2 regions of the Fictibacillus sp. WQ 8-8 genome follow, and region 2 is predicted to be linked to the other one. Evidence: riboswitches for the same ligand, from Rfam matches in the RefSeq annotation. Region 2 holds a riboswitch; the other holds the start of a gene.
What was found. Region 2 has a riboswitch for cyclic di-AMP ahead of M1K46_RS05900 (APC family permease). Riboswitches for the same ligand answer to the same signal wherever they lie in the genome.

Region 1: linked by a shared signal. The riboswitch ahead of M1K46_RS15020 (potassium channel family protein) and the one ahead of M1K46_RS05900 (APC family permease) in region 2 are both predicted to bind cyclic di-AMP.

What each region holds. Positions count from the first base shown of each region.
Region 1 covers NZ_JAMXKG010000006.1:154,880-169,957, reverse strand. Annotated here, with positions in the region: gene M1K46_RS15065 (histidine phosphatase family protein) at 1-160, opposite strand, end outside; gene M1K46_RS15060 (hypothetical protein) at 297-929, shown strand; gene M1K46_RS15055 (NAD-dependent epimerase/dehydratase family protein) at 1,142-2,140, opposite strand; gene M1K46_RS15050 (MFS transporter) at 2,153-3,400, opposite strand; gene M1K46_RS15045 (ArsR/SmtB family transcription factor) at 3,414-3,998, opposite strand; gene M1K46_RS15040 (MarR family transcriptional regulator) at 4,192-4,647, shown strand; gene M1K46_RS15035 (asparagine synthase) at 4,782-4,964, shown strand; gene cls (cardiolipin synthase) at 5,052-6,554, shown strand; gene M1K46_RS15025 (undecaprenyl-diphosphate phosphatase) at 6,624-7,406, shown strand; cyclic di-AMP (ydaO/yuaA leader) riboswitch at 7,483-7,619, shown strand; gene M1K46_RS15020 (potassium channel family protein) at 7,709-8,365, shown strand; gene M1K46_RS15015 (amino acid permease) at 8,529-9,908, opposite strand; gene M1K46_RS15010 (hypothetical protein) at 10,054-10,515, opposite strand; gene hutP (hut operon transcriptional regulator HutP) at 10,710-11,144, shown strand; gene hutH (histidine ammonia-lyase) at 11,273-12,805, shown strand; gene hutU (urocanate hydratase) at 12,821-14,482, shown strand; gene hutI (imidazolonepropionase) at 14,493-15,078, shown strand, end outside.
Region 2 covers NZ_JAMXKG010000003.1:102,240-117,317, forward strand. Annotated here, with positions in the region: gene M1K46_RS05825 (DinB family protein) at 13-477, shown strand; gene M1K46_RS05830 (DUF1345 domain-containing protein) at 606-1,241, shown strand; gene M1K46_RS05835 (twin-arginine translocase TatA/TatE family subunit) at 1,364-1,546, shown strand; gene tatC (twin-arginine translocase subunit TatC) at 1,607-2,353, shown strand; gene M1K46_RS05845 (alkaline phosphatase D family protein) at 2,777-4,510, shown strand; gene M1K46_RS05850 (ArsR/SmtB family transcription factor) at 4,645-5,682, shown strand; gene M1K46_RS05855 (MFS transporter) at 5,679-6,893, shown strand; gene M1K46_RS05860 (MBL fold metallo-hydrolase) at 6,906-7,772, opposite strand; gene M1K46_RS05865 (futalosine hydrolase) at 7,924-8,577, shown strand; gene M1K46_RS05870 (1,4-dihydroxy-6-naphthoate synthase) at 8,587-9,432, shown strand; gene M1K46_RS05875 (hydrolase) at 9,436-10,002, shown strand; gene M1K46_RS05880 (hypothetical protein) at 10,137-10,313, shown strand; gene M1K46_RS05885 (hypothetical protein) at 10,667-11,179, shown strand; gene M1K46_RS05890 (hypothetical protein) at 11,181-11,744, opposite strand; gene M1K46_RS05895 (hypothetical protein) at 11,945-12,082, opposite strand; cyclic di-AMP (ydaO/yuaA leader) riboswitch at 12,227-12,370, shown strand; gene M1K46_RS05900 (APC family permease) at 12,480-14,303, shown strand; gene M1K46_RS05905 (MFS transporter) at 14,336-15,078, opposite strand, start outside.

The DNA.
Region 1 (15,078 bases), on a different contig from region 2:
CAACTGCTCTGGTAAAAGGACTTGAAATAATTCTGTCAACGGGTTTGTTCATTAGAAAGTTCTTTAAATCGTGGGATTGCTGCAATCCTTCCTTTGTCAGGACAGCGTTTCTTTCCTGGCCACTGGCTTTGCAATGCCGGACAACTAAAATCGATTTCATGTGTGTTCCTCTTTCTGCAGAATATAGTTCTAACCCTCTAAACTTCGAGACCATTAAACAAGATTCCTTTCACGAATAATATAGAAGATGGAATTTTGCTGACACTTCAGCATTTCCTATTAGAAAGGAGTACGGTATGTATCCTGAACTTAAGCAGTTTAATCAAATAAGCAAGGATTATGAAGAACGTATAAAAGAGGCTAATGATCGATGGAAGATCCTACATAAGCAGAAGGAAATGGCCTCTTCAGAGTATGAGAGTCTTCTTGGACAGTATGGCAGAAGAAATTCCCGTGTCAGTATGGAAGCCCTTCATGAGAGTAAGGACGAGTATCTCAGGCTGTTAGCGAAGGAACGGGATGCCATGGAACATCTGGATGAGCTTAAAGAAACCAGACGGGACAGGATGAAGGATTTTGTGAATACCCTTCATCAGGCAAGAGACCGTGAAGTGGATGCTGCTACAAGAACGATGAAGAAAAAGATAGAGGAAATGCACCGTTTGAAGGCAGAATATTTAATGATTGTTCAGCAGATTCATCAAATTCATCAGTATGTAAATGAAATTGAAGAATCTACACTAAAGGCTTTCCAAACGATGGACAGCCGCTATCAGCAGAGAACGGATTATTCGATCTATCCAGCTTTAGCCAAGATGGAGATCAGCCACCGTGAAATTCAGCAGGTATTTACGGCTGGAAAGCTGCCGTCTGAACTGACGAAGTACACAGATCCTTATTCTTCGTTCCATTTGCCCAGAAAGAAATAATCAAAAAAAAGCCATAATCTTAGGGATTATGGCAAAAGCCGAACGCATGATGAAGAATTGGGGTGGGGAAGAGCTTTTTCTGCCGGAGAGACTTTTAAGCCGGCAGGATAGAGTGACATTCTCTACATGATTACAATATGCAGCTGTTATTGTTCAAGACTGGACAAGTGCCATGGGGAAGTCACCCAATTTTCCAATTTTTTCAGAAATGATCAAGAATGTGACACTGTTTTGGCGCGCCATTCGGATAGCAGTTCCTTCTCCCTATCCGGGGACATGCCGGCTTTATAGTCTTCTGGTTTCATATTTCTGGTCTGATCCCAGTTAAAAGTGTCCATAATGGTTTCTTGGATATTTCGGAAAGCAAGCCCGGAGGCGATCGCTTTGTCATTGTTCATATGCTGTATTCCGATGGATTTCTTGGAGGAAATCCATAACGGAAGTTCCAACCATTCTTCGACTTTTTTCTCATTTAGGAAGGATTCTTCTACCCAAATAAGCTCACCCCCGGATTTGGTGACAGAGAGACAGGCTTTCAGGACTTCAGCCATCCTATAATGATCTCCTACTGCATTAAACACTCCAGCTGCTTTTTTCTCCACCATTGAAACGATCCATTCAGACAAATCCCTGACATCAATGAATTGAACTTGTCTGTCTGGTTCTGCAGGTGCTAAAATCCCCCCGCCTTTCGCTGCTCTGGCAGGCCAATACGTAAATCTGTCTGAATAATCGTGGGGTCCGACAATTAAGCCGGGACGGATGATCAGACAAGACTCACCGTAGGTCTGTTTGATTTTTTCCTCACAGGCGGCTTTTAATGGGCCATATGTCTCTCCGGTTATTTCCTCTGTGGCTGGATCCGCAAGGACACCAAGTTCACTTTCTTCTGTCTGGTTTTTTTCCTCCATGCTTTTATAGGCGGATACAGAAGAAATATACGTGTAGTGAGGAACTGAATCCCTCAGAGTTTTCGCCATTTGTTCAGTCTGCCTCGGGAAATATCCGCACGTGTCGACAACAGCGTCCCACTTCTGTCCTCGTAATGGCTTTAAATCGCTGTCTCTGTCTCCGATCAGGGTTTGGCATTCAGGAAACAGTTCTTGATTTGACCCCCGATTGAAAAGAGTAACCTGATGGCCTTTCTGTAAAAATGAAGCCGCAATATATCTTCCTACGAATCGTGTACCGCCAATGATCAGTATTCTCACTTTTATTCCTCCTCAGCTGGTTTTACGAAATACAGGCAATTTCCAAAGTACAATCAAGTTGACGAGCAGCAATGAACAGGAGCCGCCAAACATAATGGAAGCGATAGAGACGCCATTTGAAAGAAAGAAAGAGGTAACCCCATAGGAAACAGGGGTTAACCCCAAGGAAGCCATGGTTAATAATCCTGAAAGCCTTCCGAGCATCGACCTATCCACTAATTGCTGAAAAATAGAGAGGATCGGGATATTCGTTGCTGGAAATGTCATGCCGATTAGAAATAAGACGGCCATGCACCCGGCTTGAAAGTGAGTTTGGCTAAAAAGCATGAGAGCTGCCGCCATGGAAAACAGGGCGGCCGTCGCAAACATGCCGCGGTATCTTTTTACATTGAGGAAGCCGATGACCAGAGAACTGACGACCATTCCTGCAGCCATTGACCCGTCCATATAGCTGAAATCGAGAGCAGAACCATGCAAGATGGTTTTTACAAAAATGGGCAATCCCATCATCAACGGCCCTACTACGCTTAAATTTATGAATATGGTACTGATGAAGAGGGCGATTAGGAATGGCTGAGTCTTAACAAAGGAAAAGCCTTCTTTGATGGAGGCGAAAATACCTGGTGCGCCGCTGCTGTCAGTGGAGGCAGGCTTTAAGTTAATCAATCTGCTGAGGAAAGCCGAGCATAACAGCATGACTGCCGGTACAGAAAAGGAGAACAGGTACCCTCCCCATGAGATAAGGAATCCTCCAATCATCGGCCCAATGATCATAGAGGCTTGCTGAGTCGTCTGAATGATGGAGTTTGCTCTTGTCAGCTGAGAATCCTCAACAAGCATTGGAAGAAGCGCGCTGTTTGCAGGGCAGACGAAGGCATCGAGAATTCCAAAGACGAGTCCGAATACGGCAAATGAATAGACAGAAACCTCACCTGAACCGAGCAAAATCAGAAGTCCGCCGAGCAGGATGGAGCGTGTAAGGTTAGAGACCGATAAGATTTTGGTCCGGCTTACACGGTCGGCGATGACCCCTCCGACAGCCATGAACAGGAGGCGGGGAATACTTGATGCGATCATTACCATTCCAAGAGAGGCTTCCATATTAAGTGTTTTTACAATGTACCAGGATTGAGAAAACAAAAAAATTGCAATACTGAAGGCTGAACAAAAAGTAACTCCCCACAAGAGCATAAATTTTTTCTGGCTGAAAAAAGAAACCGGAATTGCCGGCTGTTCTTCTTTGATTATAGCTTCTGCCATGTTAACTACTCTCCTATTCGTCAGGATATTCGGGTTCACGGAACGGGAATGCCAGCAGCAGCATGTGATAGAGCTCTCCGTCCTGCTGCCGGTTTTTTTTTAAGGAATTAATTAACTCCTGCAGTTCTTTCGCTTTTTCCTCAAATTCCTGGATTTGAGCCTCATTCAAATACAATTGGTCATAGCCGAATTTAATCTGTTTCCACTCTTCGAACAAGCTGCTGTCTACCCTGCGCAAATAGCTTTTTGTTTTATCAAGGGAAATTAGAACATTTTCCCTGAGCGTATCGGATAATTCATTTTTCACATGATCCTTGTGTTGTTTAAGAATGTTTTCAACAGAAAAATTTCTGGCGATCGGACGATAAAATTTTTGGATGATGCCGTTTTTTTCCTCAGTTTTTTCTACTGTAATCAATCCCACACGGTCTAGTTCTTTTAAATGATAATGAATTTTAGGGGCGGGGGCTTCGAGAATATCTGCAATCATTTTTCCTGTTTTGGCTTCATCAATAATTTCCCATAAGACTTTTAAGCGAAGGGGATCGCTAATGACTTTTAGCTGTTCGGCATCTTCCATATAATAAATTTCCTGCATGTTCTCCTCCTTTTGAACGTTCAAATTATATTGAACGTTATAAATTTATATTACCTCATCCCGTAAATTGTGTCAATTTTATCCAAATGAGCCATTTGACCTAGAAATTCCAATTTCCCAAAAAAATAAATTTCCAATGTTTAGATTTTTTAGTATAATGTTATTAGTTCATAAAGTTGGAGGATTCTATTAAATGAAAATAGAAGGACTAAAGGCATATGTTGAAAAGCTGGAAGTGGCTCATTATATACTGTCTAAAAGTTTGCATCCGGAAACGACAGGTGAAGGAGATCTAACCAGAACCCAATACATTTTAATGAGAATGCTATCTGTAAGAGACCGTTGGACAGTTACTGAATTGGCTGAAATGCTTGAAGTGAAGCCGAGTGCAGTAACCGTAGCGGTGGATCGTCTCTATAAAAAGAATTACGTGCAGCGTTACCGCAGTGAAGCTGACCGAAGAATTGTTTATTTGGAGCTTTCCGAAACAGGAATTGCAATCTTGCATGAAGCTGAAGAGCGACGTCTGGTAAGTATGGAAAATTTATTGAGCAAACTCACTCAGGAAGAGCGTGAAATGCTGATTACGATTTACGGGAAATTTGGGAAGAGTACCGCACAAAGCGAAGAGCTGACGTTCGCACCATAAAAAACAACGGATCTTTTTCCGTTGTTTTTTCTTTTGCTCATTCTGATTTGCTTAAAGGGCTTGGAAATGAAATATTTCATACTCCGGCTGAAGTTGAAAATACTATAGATATTCAAGATGAAGGAGGGATCTTTATGCTGAGAAGAGAAGGATTGATTCCCACTATATTAGGAACCGTTGTGAGCTTGGCTTCTTTTTCTTTTAGAGGTAACACACGCAAGTATTCTTCACTTTCTAACTTCCTGCTTGGGTTTGGACTTGCACATATCGTACTTGGGGTCATCGATTTGTTTGAACATAATGAAGATGAATGGTAAGAGGGAGAAGCTTTCTCCTTCTTCTTGGTTTAATGGACTGATTTTACGGGAATTTCAGTTGAAAACCAAGCAGTAGGAGAATCAGCCATGAAACGAATTCTTGAATTTCTATTTGTCCTTGCAATGATTGCAGCTTTGTACATCATCATTTTTTCAAATATGGGATTGTATTGGAAGTGGGGGAGCGCCGCTGCTTATTTTGCGATCCTTTTTATCACTATTTATTCTCTTCTGCTCGAAAACCGGACAGCACAGCATACGCTGGTCTGGATCTATGCTTTAGTGTTCTTTCCTCTTTTCGGTTATATTTTTTACCTGTATTCCGGACAGCTTTACTTAAAGGGCCACCTTTTCAAGAGCAAACGGAAGCATGACAGAGAAGAATTGCTGCTGCTTGCCAAAAGAGAACAGAAACCGGATTGGTCTTTATTTAATGAGCATCAAGCTTGTTTTTCAAGATTTGCGCACAACGTAACGATGACCTTTCAAAACAGTGCCACCCAGACAAAAATCCTTAAGAATGGGGAAGAAACATTTCCTGAAATCAAACGCAGACTGCTGGAAGCCACAAGGTACATACATATTGAATATTACATTTTCAGATCGGACCGTCTTGGGAAAGAAATTATCGATATTTTAATTCGAAAATCCGAAGAAGGGGTTGAAGTTCGCTTCTTATATGATGCGGTTGGAAGCCTCACCCTCGCATCACATGAAGTCGACCGAATGAAAAAAGCTGGCATTAAGGTTTATTCGTTCCTGCCTATTAAATATGGATTCTTTAATCAAAAGTTTAATTTTAGAAATCACCGTAAGATTATCGTCATTGATGGAGCAGTAGGATTTGTCGGAGGCCTGAACGTAGGAATTGAATATTTGGGAGAGGACCAAAAATTCGGTTTTTGGCGTGATACCCATATGGTAATGGAGGGAGAAGCCGTTCAAACGCTTCACGCTGTGTTCTATCTGGACTGGGATTACGTCAGTGAAGAATACCTGCTTGAGAAGGAAGAGTATATCAAGCCTGTTCCTGTTGCAGGGGATGGGGTGGTTCAAGTGGTTCCGAGCGGACCGGATACTCAGGAAGGCATCATGAGTGATTTGTATTATTCCCTCATATCCTGTGCAACAAAATCCATCTGGATTGCTACGCCTTATTTTGTTCCGAACGAAGCCATCAGAACTGCATTAAGAATTGCTTCAAGAAAAGGGGTTCAGGTAAGGCTGATGGTGCCGGAGATCAACGATGGTTTTCTGACGCAGTATGCTACAAGGTCGTATTTTCCTGAATTGCTGCGCAGCGGAATTGAAATCTATTCTTATAAGAAGGGGTTTTTACACCAGAAAGTTATCATCGTAGATGGGGACATGGCATCCATCGGTACAGCGAACATGGACATGAGAAGTTTTCATCTGAATTTTGAAGTGAATGTATTTTTAACGGGGACTTCATCGATAAAAGACCTCGCAGAACATTATGAGGAAGATATAAAAGATAGTGAAAAGGTAAGGCCTGTCGGTTTTTATAAAAGAGGATTATGGGAGCGGACGAAGGAATCGATTGCTCGGCTGTTTTCCGGTATTCTGTAGTAAACCCTTGTACTAACTTTCCTTTCCGGTGAATACGTTTTATCATGATGAGTGATAAGAGGTGAACACATGGATTGGCTTGAGGCGGTCATATTAGGGATTATTCAGGGGATGACTGAATTTCTGCCTGTAAGTTCCACAGGGCATCTTCTTTTAGGAAGGCATTTCTTTCGACTGGATGAAGCAGGGCTGTTCCTCGACAGTATGCTTCATATTGGCACACTGATTGCAGTGGTGACAATTTATTGGAATGAGATCAAAGAACTGATTAAGAAACCCTTCAGCAGACTGTCCATGCTGCTTGTGGCAGGCACTATACCCACCGTTATTATAGGCTTGTCATTTAAGGACTATTTTGAGGAGATCTCGAAGACCGGTGTTACTGTAGGATGGGAGTTTCTTGCCACAGGGTGTGTGCTTTGGTTTGCGGATACCATGAAATCAAGAGGACATAAGCAGCTGGAAGACATTACGATTATGGATGCGGTTTTAATTGGAAGTTTTCAGGGAGCAGCAATCCTGCCTGCAGTATCCCGTTCAGGGTTAACGATTGCTGCAGCACTTTTCCGTAAGATTGACAGAGGAACAGCAGCTTACTTTTCCTTTTTGTTATCTATACCGGCTATCGCGGGAGGGTGTCTGCTTCAAGTGAAAGATGTGCTGGGCGGCCAGGCGGAACAATTATCGTTCTTCTCCCTTTTCCTTGGGACAGCCATGTCAGCATTATTCGGCTACTTAGCGGTTAAATGGATGATCTCTCTAGTGAAAAAAGGTTCTTTAAAGGGCTTTGCTATATATGTATGGCTCCTTGGCATTTCAATTATTGGAATGCAGGCAGCAGGCGTTTTTTAACCTGAAATGAAGTCCTTAAGAAAGCATTGACAATTAACATCTGCAGGATTACATTATATTTATTCAAAATCGCATAGCCTTTAAATCGCTTAATTTTAAAGAGCTTTTTAAGAGCGGGGGAACCACTTTTTTGGGGTGAATCTTAGAAATAAGAAGGGATACTTCCAATTCCTAATCCGGCAGCTAACCTCGTAAGCGTTATACAGGAAGAAAGGGACAGTTTGGAAAGTAGCTGACCATTTTTATAATGGTCTTTTTTTATTTGTTCTTATCTAATATTTGTTTTCTAGGGAGAGAGAGGAATGGACAAGCAGTTTGCCGTTATAGGGCTAGGCCGTTTCGGTGGAAGCATATGCAGAGAATTTGCAAAAATGGGATATGAAGTCATGGCTGTTGACCGGGATATCGAGCGGGTAAATGAATACGCCAGTATTGCTACTCAGGCTGTACAGGCAAACTCTACAGACGAGAAAGCGTTAAGCGCCCTCGGTATTCGAAATTTCAATCATGTGATCGTATCGATTGGGGAAGATATCCAATCCAGTATCTTAACTACGCTTCTTTTAAAAGAAGCAGGAGTGAACAAAGTCTGGGTTAAAGCTCAAAATGACTATCATCATAAAGTCCTTGAAAAAGTGGGTGCGGACCGAATCATACATCCTGAACGTGACATGGCCCTCAGGGTAGCCCAGCTTATTACGTCTGAGAAAATTATTGATTTTATTGAACTATCCAACGAACACAGCATCATTGAAGTAGGAGTCACTGACAAACTTGCAGGCAAAACCCTGACGGAACTTGATGTCCGTGCCAAATACGGATGTAATATTGTCGCAATAAAAAAAGACAACGATATTCTTGTTTCTCCGATTGCCAATGTGGTATTGAGGCCAGGTGATGTTCTCGTAGTGATCGGACAAAATAAAGATTTAAACCGTTTCGAAAATGAAGGAGTGTAAATCCTCTGAAGATTCATCTGCATCATGTTCTTGGGGAAAATCGGGCTGGGGCACTTCCCCCTCGAAACTGAATAAAGCAATCATTCACTATCCTGATGGCGATGTATATACAGGATAAAAAGAGGCGCGGGAAATTCTCCGCACCTCTTTTTTTTGGTTTTATTTAATTAAGTTTGCTTCTCGTGCGGGCGTAGAAAAAATAAACGATTAGGCCGATAGCAATCCAGATGACAAAAGAAATCCATGTGATCGAAGGAAGACTGATCATCAAGTAAAGACAGAATAAAACGGTTAAGATTGGCAATACAGGAACGAATGGAGCTTTGAATGCTCTTTCCAGGTTTGGATGTGTTTTCCTTAACACGATCACAGCTACAGCGATAAGAGCAAATGCTGACAATGTTCCCATGTTAACTAGGTGTGCAAGCGTTGTAAGATCGATAAAACCTGCAATTCCGGCTGCGATAAATCCCGTAAGCCAGGTATTTTTGAATGGCGTTTTAAATACCGGATGAACTTTAGAAAGTATCGGCGGCAGCAGGCCGTCGCGGCTCATCGCATAAGAAATTCGAACCTGTCCGAAAAGCATGACGAGCAGAACAGTGGTAATTCCCGTAATCGCACCGACTGATACAAGACCTGCAATGGAATCCTGGCCTACGTAGTGCAGGGCGAAGGAAACAGGGTCTGCTACGTTCAATTTATTGTAGGGCACCATACCAGTTAAAATAAGGGATACTACAATATACAATGCGGTACAGATGGTAAGCGACCAGATAATTCCGAGAGGCAGATCACGCTGCGGCCGTTTCACTTCTTCGGCTGCGGTTGCTACTGCGTCGAATCCGATATAGGCAAAGAATACCGTTGCGGCACCAGCTACAATCCCTTCGAAACCAAACGGCATAAATGGTGTCCAGTTATCCGGTTTCACATAGCCGACACCGGCAACAATAAACAGAATAATAACAGCAAGCTTTATGAATACCATAATATTGTTGACGCGGGCGCTCTCCCTGATTCCTCTGCTTAATAGCGTAGTAATCAGCAAAATGATGATAACCGCCGGGAGGTTAATCCATCCCCCCTTGCCGGCTCCTGGAGCTGTTGCAAGCTCAACTGGAAGGTGAAGGCCGAATCCAGCGATCAATGACTGGAAATAGGCGGACCAGCCGGTTGCAACAGCAGATGTGGCGAGCAAGTACTCCAGCATCAGATCCCAGCCGATCAAAAAGGCAAAAACTTCACCTAACGTGGCATAAGTATAGGTATAAACACTGCCGGCGATAGGAACGGTCGATGCAAACTCGGCATAGCAGAAGGCGGCGAAAGCACAAGCAAGACCAGATATGATAAAAGAAAGGATGAGAGCAGGACCAGCATGTTCAGCTGCTACAACTCCAGTCAAAACAAATATTCCGGTTCCTATAATAGCCCCGATGCCCAATAATGTTAAATCAAATGCTCCTAATGAGCGGTTCAATCCTTTATTGTTACTTTGAGCTAACATTTCTGAAATGGATTTTTTTCTGAAAATACTCATTGATGTCCCCCATTCATTGATTAATCTTTATAATTTGAATATATTGAAAATTTTTATTTTCAAACTATTTGTAGTATATTGTCGAATGATGGTCTTGTCAATGGCTAACTAAGTAGATAACTTTTCCAGGATCAAGATTTTTAAGTTAATTTCTTAAAAGCTGTTCTAACAATTCACTGTATTTCTTTTTCTCATCTAATGAAGAAACAGCATCATACTTCAGCAATGTCTCTTTAATTACCTCCTCTTGTTTCTTAGTGCTCCAGCTTACATAGGCCTGATAGCAGCTGCTTTCCAGGTAAATGTTCAGCATATTATGGTCAGGTCCGAAAAAGAAAGCAAGGTGGTCGATGAACATGCGAATATTATTCAAGTCGACCGGGACGATGTGTGTATCCAAATGGTATTTATAGGGATTGCATACATCCCTCTGGAATGAAATGCCATAGCATTCATCTTCAAGGAGCAGCCCTGGTGTTGTTGGCAGCAGTAGGAAAGGAGTATCCTGTCCATCATAGCCGATGAAAAAATCATGGCTGTTCTCGTTTTTAACGGGAGGCCGTTTCATGGTGGCATGTACAATTTCTTTTTGAAGGTTAATCAACACTACCACTCTCTTTCATTGATTGATAAACACAGCATGCCCGATAGATTACTAGTTTATACATGTGACATGCTGCCCTGATAAAGTGATAAGTTGTTGAAAGGGAATTGACGAACAATTCAGAAAGGCATAAACTGAGTGTAGTGAGCAATTAGTTATTAGTGAAAGCTGCGATTTAAGCGAAAGTAGTGGATAAGATGTCTCTTGCAGAACAGAAGTTAATCGGCAAGCTTGCCATGCTTTATGTATTGGATGAATCTCACCAATCGAAGGTGGGCGAACTCGGATGGCTCCACTGCACCGGTAAAGTAGGTTCCATGGAATCGAATAAAGTAGTGGCAGCAATCGAAACAGCTGCAAAAAAGAACCAGGTCATCAATGGAGGGGTCTATCGTGAAACCCATGCGTTATACCATGCCATTATGGAAGCGCTTCACGGAGTTACCCGGGGGCAAGTTCAGCTTGGAACGGTTCTTCGGACGGTAGGTTTACGGTTTGCCATTGTGAGGGGACAGCCATATGAGCAGCCGGAAGAAGGAGAATGGATTGCTGTAGCTTTATACGGGACGATCGGCGCACCGGTCAAAGGTCTGGAACATGAAGCCATCGGACTCGGCATCAATCATATATAAATAAAAGCCCATAGCAAATAGTGGAATTTAGGGGGCTGTGTTTCAAAGAACAGGTTTTTTTGCTGTTCTTTAAATGCAGCCTCTTTTTGCGTTTTTTTTACATTATCCAAAAAGGAGAAGGATGACGCATGGTAGTTCTGACAGGACATACATTGACTTTAGAAGAGGCAAAAAGCATCTTAAGTACCAATGAACAAGTGATTGCCTGTGAAGAAAGTATAAAAAGAGTAAAAGAAAGCCGAAGAGCAGTAGAGGATATTGTTGCAAAAGGGAAAGTCATTTATGGGATCACGACAGGTTTCGGAAAGCTAAGCGATGTTTATATCGCTCCGGAGGATACTGAAAAACTGCAATTGAATTTAATAAGAAGCCATGCATGCGGGGTAGGAGAGCCTTTTCCTGAAAATGTAAGCCGCCTGATGGTCGTTTTGCGTGCCAACGCTCTATTAAAAGGATATTCGGGAGTAAGACCGGCTGTAGTAGAAACCCTGATTAAACTTGTAAACTGCCAGATCCATCCGGTAATTCCTCAGCAAGGGTCCTTGGGAGCAAGCGGTGATCTTGCACCGCTGTCCCATCTGGCTCTTGTTTTGATCGGTGAAGGAGAAGTATGGTACCGCGGAAAGCGAATGAGTGCGATGGAAGCGCTGCTGCAGGAAGAAATCCTGCCGCTCACACTTACGGCTAAAGAAGGCCTTGCCCTCATCAATGGCACACAGGCGATGACAGCTCAGGGAGTTGCGGCCTATTTAGAAGCAGAGCAGCTTGCCAGCCAGTCAGAAGCCATAGCTGCGTTAACGATGGAAGGTTTAACAGCTATCACTGACGCTTTTGACAAAGACATTCATCTGGCGCGCGGTTATAAAGAGCAAACAGCAGTAGCTGAACGCATCCTTTCCTACTTGGAAGGCAGCCGGCTGACGACGCGGCAAGGAGAAGTACGAGTGCAGGATGCTTATTCTATCCGCTGTATTCCTCAGGTACATGGTGCATCCTGGCAGGCACTGGGCTATGTAAAAGAGAAGCTGGAAATCGAAATTAATGCAGCAACAGACAACCCTCTTATTTTTGATGAAGGAAGAAAGGTTATATCAGGCGGCAATTTTCATGGCCAGCCGATTGCCCTTGCCATGGATTTTCTCAGCATTGCGATGGCAGAGTTCGCCAACATTTCAGAAAGGAGGATCGAACGGATGGTCAATCCTCAGCTCAGTGATCTCCCGGCATTCCTCAGCGCTAATCCAGGCCTTGAGTCTGGAGCGATGATCATGCAATATTGTGCGGCTTCATTGGTCTCTGAGAACAAAACGCTTGCTCATCCTGCGAGTGTGGATTCTATTCCATCCTCGGCGAATCAGGAGGACCATGTCAGTATGGGAACCATCGGGGCGCGGCATGCCTACCAGATTATCAGCAATGTAAGAAGAGTATTTGCTATTGAAATGATCTGCGCTCTTCAAGCCGTCTACTATAGAGGGATAGATCTCCTTGCACCCGCAACCCGCAAAATCTATGACCAGGCTTCTGCCGTTTGTCCTCCTATTACGTCTGACAGAATTTTTTCCACGGATATTGAACGAATGAATGCTTGGCTGAAAGAAGTTCGATGGGACGGACTTCTGAAACACCCAAACGAAAATTCAAAAGAAATGCAATGCTAAGAGGAGGAAATAACCATGTCAAATACCATTCAAAAAATTTCGGCTCCACGCGGTAACAAATTAAATACGAAAGGATGGGTTCAAGAAGCAGCACTGAGGATGCTGATGAATAACCTTGATGCAGAAGTTGCTGAAAAACCGGAAGAGCTTGTTGTTTATGGAGGAATCGGGAAAGCGGCGAGAAACTGGGAGAGCTATGAAAAAATTTTGGAATCCCTTAAGAAACTGGAGAGCGATGAAACCCTCCTGATCCAATCCGGTAAACCTGTAGCAGTATTTAAGTCTCATCCAGACGCACCGAGAGTTTTACTTGCAAACTCAAACCTTGTACCAGCATGGGCCAATTGGGAGACGTTCCGTGATTTAGAAAAACGGGGGCTCATGATGTACGGCCAGATGACGGCTGGAAGCTGGATTTATATCGGTACACAGGGAATTTTGCAAGGAACCTTTGAAACGTTTGCTGAAGCGGCACGCAAGCATTTTAACCATTCTCTTAAAGGAACGTTAACCGTTACGGCGGGCCTTGGAGGCATGGGAGGAGCACAGCCGCTGGCAGTTACGATGAACGGAGGGGTTGTGATCGCGATTGAGTGCGATCTTTCTCGCATCCAGCGAAGAATCGATACTAAATATTGTGACGTGCTTGCCAAGGATTTGAATGAGGCATTATCGCTGGCAAAGGAAGCCATGGCTCAAGAGAAGCCTCTGTCCATCGGCTTGCTGGGAAATGCTGCTGAGCTATTGCCTCAGTTGGCAGAAAGAAATGAAATACCGCATCTTGTTACTGACCAGACTTCAGCTCATGATCCGCTAAATGGATATCTTCCTGCTGGAATGTCGATGGAAGAAGGGGAAAAAATGAGGACGGAAAATCCAGATACGTATATCCGAAAGGCAAAGGAAAGCATGGCCGTACACGTACAGGCGATTCTTGACCTGCAGGCAAAGGGTGCGGTGGCGTTTGATTATGGCAACAACATCCGCCAGGTCGCCTTTGATGAGGGCGTAAAAGATGCATTCCAGTTCCCAGGTTTTGTTCCGGCCTTTATCCGTCCTCTATTTTGTGAAGGGAAAGGGCCTTTCAGATGGGTAGCTCTTTCCGGCGATCCTGAGGATATTTATAAAACAGACGAACTCATTCTAAGAGAATTTGCCGATAATGAACACTTATGCAATTGGATTAAAATGGCGAGGGAAAAAGTCCAGTTCCAAGGACTTCCTTCGAGAATTTGCTGGCTCGGATATGGTGAACGGGCGAAATTCGGCCGTATCATCAATGAAATGGTCGCCAAGGGAGAACTTTCGGCTCCGATTGTGATTGGACGTGACCATTTGGACTGCGGTTCTGTGGCCTCTCCAAACAGAGAAACCGAAAGCATGCTGGACGGCAGTGACGCTGTAGCAGACTGGCCGATACTGAATGCTCTCATCAATTCCGTAAATGGGGCGAGCTGGGTATCCCTGCATCACGGCGGAGGTGTCGGAATGGGCTATTCACTCCACAGCGGTATGGTGATCGTTGCAGATGGAACAGATGATGCAGCGAGAAGACTGGAGCGGGTGCTGACTTCGGATCCTGGCATGGGTGTTGTACGCCATGCTGATGCAGGATATGACCTGGCAAAGAAAACAGCCAAGGAAAAGGGAGTTCAAATCCCGATGATGGAAGAATAGGAGGGGTAAAATGCTGGATACATTGTTGACCTCCATTGATCAGCTTCTGGCTATTCATGGATCGCATGGACCAAAACGAGGCAAGGATATGAGCACACTTCCTGTGATCAAAAACGGTGCACTCGGTATAAAGGATGGAAAGATTGCATTTATAGGCACAACAGAGGAAGCGAAGGGATTAGAGGCCAAGGAAATCATTGATTGTAAAGGAAAAATTGTATCCCCGGGCCTTGTTGATCCACATACACATCTTGTATTTGGCGGATCACGAGAACATGAAATGACCTTGAAACAGCAGGGCTTATCTTACTTAGAGATTCTCGCACGAGGGGGCGGAATCTTATCTACCGTAAAAGCAACAAAGGATACGAGTGAGGAAGAACTCTTTCAAAAAGGATTGTTTCATCTAGATCGCAGCTTGAGTTTGGGTGTAACGACAATGGAGGCCAAAAGCGGATATGGTCTGGATCGTGAAACAGAAATAAAACAGCTGAGGGTGGCCAAACGATTGAATGAGGCTCATGATATGGACCTTGTTTCTACATTCCTCGGAGCTCATGCTGTACCAGCTGAGTATAAGGGGAAACCAGAAGGAT
Region 2 (15,078 bases):
AAAGGAGTCCTCATGAATATAATAAAACCAATTTTTCACCAGCTGGAGGTAGCCAACCATTACATTCTAAAAATTTTAGAAATCATGGAAGAAAGCGACCTGGAACTTTCGCTGGGAGCGGAGAAAAGAACGTTACGGGAACTGTTAGCCCATCTAGCCGTGATCTATAAAGCGGACTTTATGATCTTGAATGGGGCCACTCAGCAGGAGATGGAGGAGTTCTATGAAAAGCATCACCCCCAGACCATTGCGGAAATAAAGGAGATGCTTCTTGATCATTTTGCTTTTTTAAAAGAAAAGACGGCGTGTTTTTCGAATGAAGATTGGTCTGTTGTTACAACCTCGTGGTGGGGAGTATCCTATTCAAGATACGAATGGATGCTGGAAATTCTCGGACATGTCTATCACCATAGAGGTCAGCTGCAGACGGTACTCGCCATAAATAGCAGAGACCCGAAAATTCAACTGTTTGAATAACATCAATCTTTAATTCGCCTGGAAAGATAAACTCACCATTCCATTTTCAATAACATATCATAAGGTAGCGGTGTATGAGGACGAGCATTTCTTCTTGCATTGACTACCCTTTTTAAGTTGGCGGTTTTATGAAATTGAAAAAGAGTACGAAAAAAGATTACCGCTGGCCGTCTGATGTTGCTATCGTCATCATCGGAGTACTATTTAAACTTTTATCCAATATGGTGACAATCGGCCCGAACTGGCCGGTCTTTGTCATTGCTTTTATCCTTTATATTCCTTTGCTTTACGCAGTTAGTTCTGAACATGATCTATGGTCGAGGAAATTTGCGATTCTTCGGGTTTTAGTTCTTACTTTTGCCTTGATGAGCAGCATGGTGGACTTGGTGTATTCTTTATTTTTTGGCATGCCGAGTGCCAGTGAATTATTTCAAAGTGCTGGTCTATTGTGGGCAGCGAACGTGCTGATTTTTGCGATCTGGTATTGGGAGATCGACAGAGGGGGGCCAATCCGGAGAAATTCAAAAAATCCAGGGAAGCCTGAATTTGGTTTTCCTCAGATGATGTCCTCTCTGCCAGAGTGGGAAGGGTGGAAGCCTAATTTCCTAGATTACTTATTTGTAGCATTTAACACAAGTGTTGCTTTCAGTCCGGCGGATACGGCTGTATTTTCCCGGCGGGCGAAACTCCTGATGATGACACAATCGGTGATCTCACTTGTTGCGCTCGTTGTACTGGCGGCACGGGCAATTAATATCGTGTAAGGGATGGTGAATGCCATCCTTTTTTAAGTTTATAAAATGTTAAATTTTTCTTCACAGTTCCTCAACAATACTTATTTATCGTAGGAGGTAAGCGATAACGACATCCTTAAGGAGGAATTCCAATGTTACAAAATATCGGTATACCCGGCTTGGTTATCATGTTAGTGATCGCGTTAATTATCTTCGGGCCTTCTAAACTTCCTGAGATTGGACGGGCATTTGGCAGCACACTCAGAGAATTTAAAAACTCTGCCAAAGATTTGATGAGTTCGGATGAAAAGGAAGAGAGAGCAGAACAGAAATAATAGAAGAAGGGGGTGGCCATTCGTCATCTCCTTCCTCTTATTTAGCAGAGGTGAAAAATTATGAAGGATGTAGAAATGCTCCTAGTGGATCATCTAAGCGAGCTTCGAAAACGGCTGATTATTACCTTGGTTACATTTGCTCTATTTTTCATCGTTTCCTTTATTTATGTTCAGGACATCTATCACTGGCTAATCAGGGATTTGGACGAGAAGCTTGCGGTTCTTGGGCCAAGTGATATTCTGTGGGTGTATTTTATGATATCGGGCATCATCTCCATCGCACTGACGATTCCGGTGGCGGCTCACCAGATCTGGATGTTTGTGAAACCGGCACTCTCTAAACACGAAGCCAAAACGGCATTGTCCTACATACCGGCTTTATTTCTGCTGTTTATCACCGGCCTTGCCTTTGGCTATTTTGTTGTTTACCCGATGGTGCTGGATTTCCTGCTCTCGCTTTCAGATGGACAGTTTCAGACCTTCTTTACATCAGAAAAATATTTCAGATTTATGATGAATCTCACGCTGCCGTTTGGCTTTTTGTTCGAGATTCCTCTCGTCATCATGTTTCTGACATCTATCGGCCTCGTAAATCCAAAACTTCTATCAAAAGCACGGAGAATCGCTTATTTTGTTTTAGTACTGATTGCGATTGTTATTACGCCGCCAGATTTCATGTCCGATTTTCTTGTCACAATTCCACTTTTGGTTCTGTATGAGTTCAGCATCACGTTATCCAAGATTGTTTACCGTAAAAAGCTGGCTAAGCAGGAGGATAATGTTGTGGAGCTGAGGAAGCCTTCGTGAGTTTGAAGGAATACGCGCCGATTGGGCTGAAATACGCGCGAATCTTCTCGTTTTACGATCCAATCTCCCCAAAATACGATCCAATCTCACACAAATACGCGCCAATCAAAAAAGAGTGCTCCCCTCACTCTTTTTTAAACTTCCAATTGTTAGGATTTTTTAAAGCAAATGTTAAAATTCACCTGGGCGAAAGTCCTTATCGTTTGTTGAGGGTTGACTGAATTTGTCCCTTCACGTATTGAAATATGTTGAAAAAAGATACAGGGGATGATAAAAGTCCTGAGAAGAATGGCCTTCTCCTTTTATTCTCTTAAACTCCGGCCTTTACATATCTTTACGGTAGATTCACAAACAGGTTTTATACTGAGCCTCGTACGCTACTATTTCAATGAGAGGGGAATCAGCATGGCAGATGAGAGGCATATGGAGGATTGGATTAAGGAACTAACCGATAAGAGTAATGAGGACAAGAGGTTTGATCGTCGAAGCTTTCTAAAAGGAACCGGTAAGATCGCGGGATTATCTCTTGGTATGGTGTTGGCTCAGTCCATGGGAGGCTTTGAGGTTAACGCGGCTCCAAAGTTTCATAGCTACCCTTTTACCCTGGGTGTTGCGTCTGGTGATCCACTTTCCGATGGCGTCGTGCTGTGGACACGTCTTGCCCCAGATCCGCTGAATGGGGGCGGGATGCCTGCACAAGCTGTTCCGGTAAAATGGGAGATTGCCAGAGATGAACGTTTTCGCAACATCGTTCAATACGGAACAGAGCTGGCAAGACCTGATCTTGCGCATTCCGTGCATGTTGAAGTGAGCGGGTTAAAACCTAACGAAGTCTATTATTATCGTTTTAAAAGCGGTTATGAACTGAGTCCGATCGGCAGAACGAAGACCTTGCCTGCTGTTGGATCTGCCGTGAAAGAATTGAAATTTGCATTTGCTTCTTGCCAGCAATATGAACACGGATTCTATACGGCCTATAAGCATATGGCTGAAGAGGATCTGGATCTTGTGTTCCATCTTGGTGATTATATTTACGAATATGGCCCGAACGAGTATGTCGCGGCAACCGGAAATGTCCGTACGCACAGCAGTGCAGAGGTCATGTCGCTGGATGATTACCGCAACCGTCATGCCCAGTATCGCTCTGATGCGAACCTGAAGGCTGCTCATGCTGCTTTCCCATGGGTTGTCACCTGGGATGACCATGAAGTTGAAAACAACTATGCGGATAAGATTCCTGAAAAAGGACAGTCTGTGGAAGCTTTCATCATTCGCCGGGCTGCCGCTTACCAAGCGTATTATGAGCATATGCCGCTTCGTAAAACATCGCTGCCAAACGGGCCGGACATGCGTTTATACCGAAATTTCACATACGGGAACCTCGCTTCGTTCAATGTACTCGATACCCGCCAGTACCGGTCGGATCAAGCCAACGGAGACGGAAACAAACCACAGTCTCCTGAATCACTGGATCCTCGCCGTACTCTTATGGGGAAGGAACAGGAAAGCTGGCTCTTTAACAATCTGAGTACTTCCAAGGCTCACTGGAATGTACTGGCTCAGCAGATTTTCTTTGCTCAATGGAATTTTGGGACAAGCGCTGCCCCTGTTTACAGCATGGATTCCTGGGATGGCTATCCGGCACAGCGCCAGCGGGTTTTAGACTTTGTAAAAAGTAAAAACATGAACAATCTGATTGTATTAACAGGGGATGTTCACGCGAGCTGGGCTTCCAACCTGCTTATGGATTTTGATAATCCCAAGTCACCAATCTTCGGTGCTGAATTTGTTGGAACTTCCATCACTTCCGGTGGAAATGGCGCCGATAAGCGAAAAGATACCGATCATATTTTGGAACAAAATTCGCATATCAAATTTTTTAACGACTACCGCGGCTATGTCCGCTGTAAGGTGACACCTGAACAATGGCAGGCTGACTATCGTGTTGTCCCTTTCGTAACAGAGCCAGGTGCCGCAGTATCTACACGAGCGTCCTATGTTTACCAAAAAGACCAACTCGGGCTGAAGCGGGTATCGGCTTCCATTGTCCCACAGGGGCTTAAAATTTCTGAACAGGTAGAGGATGACCGCTTTACTGCTCATACGCATGCACATAACAAGCAGATGGGTCAAATAAAGGAGAAAGTAAAACAGTAAATGGGCTCAGAGACACAAAAGCGTAAAGCTGCTTTTGTGTTTTTTTTTTGAATGTTCATTCGAAATATATTGAATAAATAGTTCGTTAAATTTAGAATATAAAGTATGAAACTATAAAAGGGGGATGGAAAGTCTTGAAACACCTTTTATCCGCACAGCCCGCAGAAAAAGTCCAAGTAGCACTAGAATCTTCATCTGTATGGGAAGTCATACTTGGTATTGCCGGTTATACCTACGCACAATTAAGGCATTCCTTTGATTTGGACGAGCAATGGAAAGATTGGAAAGGGGAAATGAACAGTTCGCTTATTGAGCATCTGAAACAAATCCAAGAAACGAACTTGTGGTACGGAATGCTCCTGCTTCAAAACCGGTGGAACGCGGACACCCTTCAAGAATTTTCGAATAAACTGCAGAACATGACAGAGGAAGAATTTTATGAAACGCTCCTGCCTTATAAGAACCGGGAAGCCGAAGCAACTCGAAAGGAAACTGCCCTAAACTTTAGCCATGAGAATCGTTTTAGAGAATATGCTTCGTACTTTGAAGGTCACGAATACTTGGAAGGCTATGTTCGATTGCTGGGAGAGCGGCCACGCGTTGAGTTAAGTTCGCTGATGTTATCCGCGATGGAAGAGTGGCATGGCTTTATAAGTGCAAAGCCAGCTTGGAAAAAATGGATGCAGGCACTTGCTCATGAAACAAGACAAATCGTGAAATATGAAGAGCCATTGGAAGAGATTGAACGAATTACAGGCGGCGTTAAGTATATTCCTGAACCATCAGTGTGGTACATAAAGCTTGTTCCCCATGTTTCTTACCGGCCATGGGTTCTGCAATTACGGACACCTGACACCATGCTTTTCTTTTATCCGGTAAACGAAGAATATTTAACCGAGCCAGGGGTTCCGTCCATAGAGCTGATCCGGGGGCATAAAGCGCTCGGAGACGAGTTTCGATTGAAACTTCTTTTTCTGCTTCAAAAAGGTCCATTATCACTGCAGGAATTGAGCGGACAGTTTCACATGTCAAAAACGACACTTCACCATCAGCTTTCCCTTTTAAAAGCCGCGAAGTTCGTTAGTGTTGAAAAAGGGATCTATTCGGCAAATGTGAAACAGATCCAGTCTTTTTCGGAAAGATTAATCCAGTACTTGGGAAAAGAAGAATGAAAAGCTACTCGAGGTCGTTTAAAGCGCTTTGGACCGGTGAGATGGTATCTGAATTTGGAGGAGCAGCAGGGGGCATTGTCAACGGATTGCTTCTGTATGAACTGACCGGCTCAAAAGAATGGATGGGAGCATTGTGGCTGGTTTACTTTCTACCTTCTCTAGTGCTGCAGGGAATCAGTGCTCCTTTTTTAAATCACGTGATAAAAGAAAAAGTGCTCCGAAACATTCAGCTCATCCGCATGGGTGCATACTTGCTGCCGCTGATCGGATCACTGCTCCATTCGCATGCGGGGACCATTTTAGGACTTGCCATTCTGCAATGCTGCTTAGGATTGCTGCAGCCGATCTATGCCAGTCTGTCGTTTTCTCTTTTGCCTGAAATCTGCAAAAAAGAGGAGCTGGCAGAAGCGAATGGATTGCTTGATGGAACGATACGGCTGATGAGTTTTCTTGCGCCTGGCGTAACTTCATTATTGCTGCTGATCAGTCCTGTGCCTCTTATTTACGCACTGTCTTCTTTCTTGTTTCTCGTTAGCTATTATGCCCTTTCACGAATACCGCCGCTTGAACCGAAAAGAGCAGCGGTGTGGACTAAACGATTTTGGTGGTCAGAGATGAAGCAGGGGTATCAGAACTTTTTTGAGTATCCATATCTCTTGAGGCTGACCCTTCTTTCATCAAGTGTCCAATTTGCTGTAGGAGCTGCCATGGTCCTAAGTGTTCCTCTGATTCGGAGTGAACTCAATGGAGAGAGGTGGGAGTATGCTGTTTTTTCAGGAGCTTTTCCGATCGGCTATGCGCTGGGGACCGTCCTAATAAAGCGAATTCCAAAATCGCCATGGACGATGTATTTTGGACTCGTAGCTGGAGGGATTTCCTTCCTTCTTCTTTTCGTGGTGACGTCGATTCCAGGGGCATGGATGTGCGAGTTGTTTGGTGGAATGGTATTCCCGCTGTTCAACGCTCAAAGCGCTGCTAATTTCCAGAAGGAAGCTCCCCGAGAGCGATTGGCCCAGTTAAGTGCCGTCCGCTTGCTGTTCATGAGAGCCACGATGCCTTTGGGGATCTTATTTGCTTCTTCAGCATTCCTTCATCTCTCCATACGCCAGACTTTTGGTGTGATTGGAACGGTTATTGTCTTGCCCGGTTTATTTTTTCTGATCAAGGAAAGTGGAAGGATACATTCTTTTAATAAACAAAAAACAGGCTAATTAGCCTGTTATTTATTGCTCTGGCAGCTGATCCCCCACATATTTACCATAATCGGGAATGGCAATCTTATCAAAATCTCGTGCTAATCTTGTGAGATTTTGTGAGAGCCATTCTCCTTTAACCGGGCGCCCATGTCCTGTAACCGCCATTGCGGGGTGCAACGACTCCAGTTTTTTCACTGATTGCCAGGCTGTCATCCAGTCAGGGGTAAAATAGCGGGGTGGTCCGCTGATCTCCAGTTCCTGTATGATGACGCTGTATAGGTCCTCTTGTTTTACGGTGATGAAAGCATCCCCGGCGATCAATGCCTTGTCAGAATCCCGAAACAAGGAAATATGGCCGTCAGTATGGCCAGGTGTATGAATCCAGCGCCAACCAGGCATTTCGGGAACAGATCCATCTTCAGGGAGAGCGGTTACTCGTTGATCCAGGTCAATCGATTCGTGCGGGAAAAGAAAGGACATTTTTGCCACCATACCACCTTCCACAGAAGGATCTGGCTCTTGATAATCTTTCTTCCCAGTGACATAAGGCAGCTCAAGCCGGTGGGCATAGACAGGGACATCCCACTTTTTCAAAAGGCCAATGATGCCGCCGATATGATCGAAATGGGCATGCGTGAGAATGATGGCTTTCGGCCGTGAACCTTTTCCGAAGCGCTCTTCAGCCTCATAGATGATCTTTTCGGCCGAATCAGGCATACCGGCATCGACCAGTACCCAATCTTGCCCGTTTTCAGGCTTTCCGATAAAACAAAGATTAACGATCTGGTTGGTATAGCTGTAGATATCGGGTGCGAGTTCTATTCCTTCACCAGAAGTGACCGAGCTGACTGGAATGTATTTATTCGTAGAAGCACTGCCCTCCACATGATCCATACTGAAGACCCTCCGTTCCATTTTTTCTCTACTCGTATAGGGTTTTCAATACGGTATAATTTATGCGGGAATCCCTTATTGCCCAGAGCATGAAAGTGGAAAAAACAGCAGAATAAATGCTACCTTTGAAGAGGGAACAGGAGGACTGAACATGAATAAGTTAAAAGGACGGATACTGATTATGACATCCGTACAGGCGGAAAAAGAGGCCGTTCTTCGCGGATGGCATGATCCCCGAGTGGATGTTGTACTGGCAGGTGTCGGACCTGTTGCATCTGCCATCAATACGATGAAGGCATTAAACGCCAATACATATAATCTTGTCATTAATGCAGGAATTGCCGGTGGTTTTGCCAATAGAGCTGACATTGGTTCACTGGTGATCGCAAATGAAATTGTCTGTGCCGATTTAGGTGCTGAATCTCCCGATGGCTTCCTCAGTCTGGACGAGCTGGGATTTGGTTCTTCAACTAGAGTTGGAGTGGATGAAAGCTTCGTACTGGCTATATCATCTGCACTGTCAAAAGCTGGACTAATCGCACAACCAGCACCCATTCTTACTCTTTCAAAGGTGACAGGGACCACAGAAACGACTGAAGAATTAATGGAACGGGAACCGGAAGCCGCAGCTGAAGCGATGGAAGGATACGGTGTGGCATTGGCGGCACAGGAGTATAATCTGCCGGTGCTTGAAATCCGGGCGATCTCCAATACGGTAGGTCCTCGTGATCGTGAGGGATGGCGGATAAAAGATGCGCTGATATCCCTTGAATCAGCAAGTAAAGTTTTAATGGAGGTATTATAAATGAGTAAAATGAGCATCGCCTTTTCACCATGCCCGAATGATACGTTTGTGTTTCATGCATTGGTCCATGGAATGGTGCCAGGCACCCCGGAATTTGATGTGACCTATGCCGATATTGACATTACAAACGGATTGGCTGCCCGACAGGAGGGGCCAGATATACTAAAGATTTCGTATGCTGCACTTCCTTGGGTGCTGGATCATTATGATTTAATTCCTTGCGGAGGAGCACTTGGACGAGGCTGCGGCCCGCTTGTTCTTGTGAATCAAGACGGCGAAGTAAGTCCGGACATGCTGTCAGGAAAAAGGGTTGCCGTGCCGAGCGAACGTTCTACGGCTTATTTGCTGTTCCGCCTATGGGCAGCTCAAAATGTACCAGGCGGAATTGGAGAAACAGTCGTGATGCCGTTTGACCAAATCATGCCGGCTGTTAAAGAAGGTAAGATTGATGCTGGCCTCGTCATTCATGAAGCCCGTTTTACCTATCAAAATTATGGCTTGAACCTGTTGGCCGATATGGGTAACTGGTGGGAAGAGGACACTGGGCTGCCGATACCGCTCGGTGCGATTATTGCCCGCAAGTCAATGGATATTGAATCAATCACGAAATGGATTCGTTCCTCAGTTGCCTATGCGTGGGACTCTCCAGAAGCGTCAAGAGAATATGTCATGCAGCATGCAAGCGAACTATCACTCGATGTAGCTCAGCAGCACATCAACCTCTATGTGAATGAATTTACCGCTGATTTAGGGGAAAAGGGCTATGAAGCGATCATTTCTTTGCTTAATCGCGCGGCCAAAGAAGGTCTTGTACCGGAAAGAGACTATTCCACACTTTTAAAAATGGAGGACTAAGTTATGAATTCACTAAACATCGATTTTCATAAAACAGCCCTCGTCATTATCGATCTTCAAAAAGGGATCGTCAAATTCCCTGGCGGACAAGAGGTAGTGGAGAAAGCTGCTGAATTGGTGAAGCTGTTCCGTCAAAAAGAGGGATTTATATCATTCGTGAACGTAGAGTTTCATGATGGCAAAGATGCATTGAAACCAGCGATTGACAAGCCTGTGGCTTCTGCTGAACGCCCTTCTGACTGGGCTGAGTTTGCACCTGAACTTGGTGTTACGGACAATGATTACGTCGTCACGAAGCGCCAATGGGGAGCTTTTTTCGGTACGGATCTTGATCTTCAGCTCAGGCGCCGCGGAATTGACACCATTGTGCTCTGCGGGATTGCCACCAACATCGGTGTTGAAAGTACGGCGAGAGAAGCCTTCCAGCTTGGATACAACCAAGTTTTCATAACGGACGCGATGGTTGCGCTCAGCCAGGAAGAGCATGACGCATCCTGCCGCTTTATTTTTCCGAAAATCGGTAAGGTAAGGACGCTGGAGGAATTTTTGAAACACATTCACGTGAACTAAACAGAAGGAAGGATTTCGGTCCTTCCTTCTTTTTTAATGGCTGTTTTCGTAACCTTTGTTGCTAATTGAATATAAAGGGTTGTGTAATTATATATTAAAAGATAACATGGAAAAAATTGAGAGGAGGTATAAAAATGACTTGGCTATTGGTCTTAATTTTAGGAATAATAGCGTTTGCTTTGTTTTTAGACTGGAGACGCAAAAAAAACAACAACAATTCTCGACCTCCAATAAACCCTGGTGCTAAGCCAGGAGAAAGCACTAATTATATGATGGGAGATAATAAATATACTGACGGTGGTGGTTCATAGAAAAGCAACAGAGCGTTTTTACCCTGAAAGGTTAGCTCCCTTTTGCCGATGTCATGAGAATGATCCAGGTAGTCTATTATTTTTTCTTTATTTTCATTGAGGCTGCTCGATGTTGGAATAACAGGCTGCTTCTTCTTGCGCAACCCTTCAGTAGGCGTTTGTGAGGACAGCTTTTTTGATTTTTTCCAAAATGACGCCATTTGCTTATCACCCCAGGTAAGATACTGCTCTTAGTATGAGACGAGGGAAGAAAAATATGTAATAGATGAAGCTCAAGATGAAAGGTAACGATCGTTCAAGAATAAGACCTGTACGTGATGAATATCCATACTGTATAACGAGAGAGAGAATCTATGGACCGAGAAGGAACGACCAATCCGGGTGATATTGCCCTGAAAGGAGGCTATCGAATCGAAGCGGCAGTAAAAGGGTTTCAGCATCCAATCAGTTTATTATTTACGGCAAGTGGAAGGCTTATTGTCGGGGAAGCAGGTGTGGCAACAGGTTATGGCAGAGTGATAGAAGTAACTAGACAGGGAAATAAGGTCATCGCAGAGGGATTTGAACCTCCGCTTACTGGCATCAATCAATATGGAAGCAAAATCTATGTTTCGCATAGAGGAAAAATTACGGCCGTTACGATAGATGGAGAAAAAGAGGATATCCTGACTGGCTTGCCAAGCCACGGAGATCATCACAATAATAAAGTGGTTTTTGGAAGAGACGATAAAATGTATTTTGGGCAAGGAACGGCTACCAATTCAGGAGTAGTCGGGAAAGACTCAGGATGGTTGAAGGTGTTCAGGTATTTTCATGATTATCCGGGCCAGGATATTACGTTGAACGGACAAAACTTTAAAGTTTAGATCATAGCCGTCTCCTCACATATTTTTTTAGAATAAACCATGTGATTTCCAGCCAGGCCAAACTATATCCCCACGTGAAAAGCAATAGGTACAGCCAAAGATAAAAGTTGCCGGTACTGTGGAATGCGGGCCCGAATAAAGGAAATTGAAATCCGATCAGCATGATGCAAATTCCAGAAATAAGACAAATGGAACCAGTGGTTACAATCAAAATACGTCTTTTAAAAAAAGTAAAGCCATGGCCCAATCCCAATCCAAGCAAACCGGTTGTAAAAATAAAAATCAATAATTCACTAGGCTGCACAATAACAAGGAGCAGACATGTTAAAACGAAGGAGTAAAACCCAAGAAGCGGAGAGATGATGGTGATCAAAACAACAGGAAGAGTGGAAAGGGGGCTGATGATGAGTCCGATCATCGGCAGAGTACCTCCAGCAGATTGCAGGAGTGCAGTCACTGCAGAAGCAATGGAAGTCATTACGAGTAATGCAGTTTTAGAAAAGCGGTTCTGAACAGAGTATGCTGCCATTTCAACAAGGCGATCCATTCTTTTAAAAAGGTGCATAGAAGCCTCCTGCCATTCATTTTTTTACGTGACTAATCAATATAGTCCTGAACGTAAGGGACATTCCTATTTTTACCTATTTTTATATGAAGGTTTACCGTAAACGGGCACTTCAAATGAGGATGCTATGAATAACCACGATGGAGGATTGAAAGAGCCGGGGATTTCAACGCTCCCGGCTCTTCATCATTCATGTTGATTTATATCATTTCTTCTGTTTCTATATCTGGTTCTTCGTCGCTTTTGTTAAATTCCGGTCCGCCGTATTGCTCGTTGATCTCTTTAGCTAGTTGCTCCAGGAACTCATCTGAGAATAAGTGCCCCTCTTTTTTAGACATTTTAAATCCTCCTTTTTTTCGGGAAGTTCAAAATTTCTTTGTATATTAAATATTACCCACATCTTTAAAATTACCTTTAAGTAAAGTTTTTAATCTTTGTATTTACATTTTTTTAAGAGAGGAGTATTATTATCTAAGTTTCAAATTCTTAAATCGCTTAAACCAATTGGTGCGGGGGAACCATAATGGGCTTTTTTAAAAAGTCCTGGGGGTGAATCCTTAAGCAGGTAGGGCTACTCAATGGCCCGAATCCGACAGCTAACCTCGTAAGCGTTAATGAGAAGGAAATGAAGCTTGTGAGACTGGTAAACAAACGTCCGCAAGTCTATTAAAATTGGCTTGGGGGCTTTTTTCATGTGCATCTATACACAAATTTTTTATCGGCGGAGGAAAAACAGTGTTTTCTTATTTAAAGAGACTATTAATCGGAAGACCGCTCAAATCAAATGAGCTGGGGGAGCAGAAGCTTAACAAAACAAAAGCTTTAGCCATTCTTTCCTCAGATGCGTTATCATCTGTTGCGTATGGACCGGAGCAGATCTTGATCGTCTTAGTTACGGTTGGTGCTGCGGCTTTCTGGTATTCCATTCCCATTGCGGTTGGTGTACTTATTCTTTTAACTGCCCTTATTTTATCCTATCGGCAGATCATCTTTGCCTATCCACATGGCGGTGGGGCTTATGTTGTTTCAAGAGATAATTTGGGAGTGAATCCTGGATTAATCGCAGGCGGCTCGCTGCTGGTTGATTATATTTTAACCGTGGCAGTTAGTGTGTCAGCGGGTACAGATGCTATTACGTCTGCTTTCCCGGCGCTGCATTCTTATACTGTACCGATTGCGATTGTGTTTGTTTTGTTCCTTACAACTTTAAATTTGCGTGGGGTAACAGAATCTGCTTCAATTTTAGCTTATCCCGTTTATCTGTTTGTCCTAGCTTTATTTATCTTGATAGGTGTTGGATTGTATCAAATTTCAACGGGCCAGGTGCCTGCTGACTTACATACGTCTGTTGGAACACCAGTTGCCGGAATCAGTCTGTTTTTATTGCTGAAGGCCTTTGCTTCAGGCAGCTCAGCGTTAACAGGTGTAGAAGCCATTTCCAATGCTATACCGAATTTCAAGGATCCTGCCCCCAACAATGCGTCAAAGACGTTGATGGCCATGGGCGGATTATTGGCTTTACTATTTTCAGGAATTGTTTATTTGGCTTATTATTATGGAATTACTCCAAGTGTAAAGGAGACAGTGGTTTCTCAAATTGCCGACCATACATTTGGAAGAAACTATATGTATTATTTTATTCAGGGAACAACAGCATTAATTCTAATTTTGGCGGCAAACACAGGATATTCCGCTTTCCCGTTGCTCGCAGTTAACCTTGCAAAAGATAAATTTATCATGCGGATGTTTACCATTAGGGGTGACAGGCTTGGTTACTCAAATGGAATCATTACATTGGGAGTCAGCGCGATTATCCTGATCATCCTGTTTAAAGGACAGACAGAACATCTTATTCCGCTTTATGCCGTCGGGGTGTTTATCCCCTTCACCTTGTCTCAGTCAGGCATGATCGTGAAATGGATCAGGGAAAAACCAAAGGGATGGGTATCAAAGCTTATTATCAATGCAACCGGAGCTCTCATCAGTTTAACGGTAACCCTGATGTTCTTCTTTACTAAATTTCCACAGGTGTGGCCGGTATTAATCTTCTTGCCGATCATCGTCATCATCTTTCATAAGATCAAAACACATTATGAATTAGTAGGGGAACAATTAAGAATTAAACCGGATCAGCAGCCGAAGACGATTGAAGGCAACGTCATTATCGTACCTGTAGCAGGAATTACACAAGTTGTTGAAAACTCCATCAATTTTGCTACCTCACTTACAGATCAGGTCATAGCGGTATATGTTGCATTTGAGCGTGAGGACGAAAGAATATTCGAAGAAAAATGGAAGAAATGGCAGCCGAATGTGCGCCTCGTTACGCTGCATTCCCATTATCGAAGCATTATCCAGCCATTGACGAAATTTATTGACACGGTACAGCATAAAGCGAATGAAAATAACTATCAAGTAACCGTATTGATACCTCAGTTCATTACGAAGAAAAGCTGGCATAATATTCTTCATAACCAGTCAAGCTTACTGATTCGAGCGTATTTGCTCTTTAAACGAGATGTGGTTATTGCGACCGTGCCTTACCGTTTTAAAAAATAGTTGATGAAAAAAACACTTCCGAAGATTTTACCTCACGGAAGTGTTTTTTCTGTTTTAGGATGGATTTGTAAGGCTGATAAGCTCCGCTTGCGTTCTGACATTGAAATCAAAGCGGTAGCCAGGGCGATAATAATGAAACATCCGCCGACGGTTGCATTGGATTCTACGGTAGATTGCTCAATCACAAAACCGCCGATGGCAGAACCGAACGCAATACCAAAGTGAAGCGCCGTGTTATTCAGGCTTTGCTGGATATCTGACGTTTCAGCAGTGGAGGATTCGATAAGATAGCTTTGCATCGCGGGTGTAATGGCCCAACTCAGCATGCTCCAGATAATCATCACGCTCAAGAAAAGCGGAAGGGAAAACGTTGTATAAGGAATAACGAACATCGTAAACCCGAAAAGGATGATAAATCCAATAATAGAGCGTTTCGTACCCAAACGGTCAGCAAGAAAACCTCCAACACCTCCGCCAGCTACCGCCGCACAGCCAAAGACGAGATAAACAATGCTTACCCACGTTCCGTTCAGGCCAAGGGCTGTTTTTAAGAAGGGCGTTAAATATCCATAAAGCGTCAAGTGGCCGGCCAAAAAGAGGAAGGACGTTAACTGGCCGAACAGAAGCTTTCGGTTTTTCAGCGTCTTTATCTGTATCATAAGGGAAACAGCAGGTTTTGAAGCCATTTGCTCCATAAAAAAGTAAACCCCAGCCATGGAAAGCAGCGTCAATCCGGCGATCAAAATAAAAGGAGCACGCCAGCCGAATGCATTTC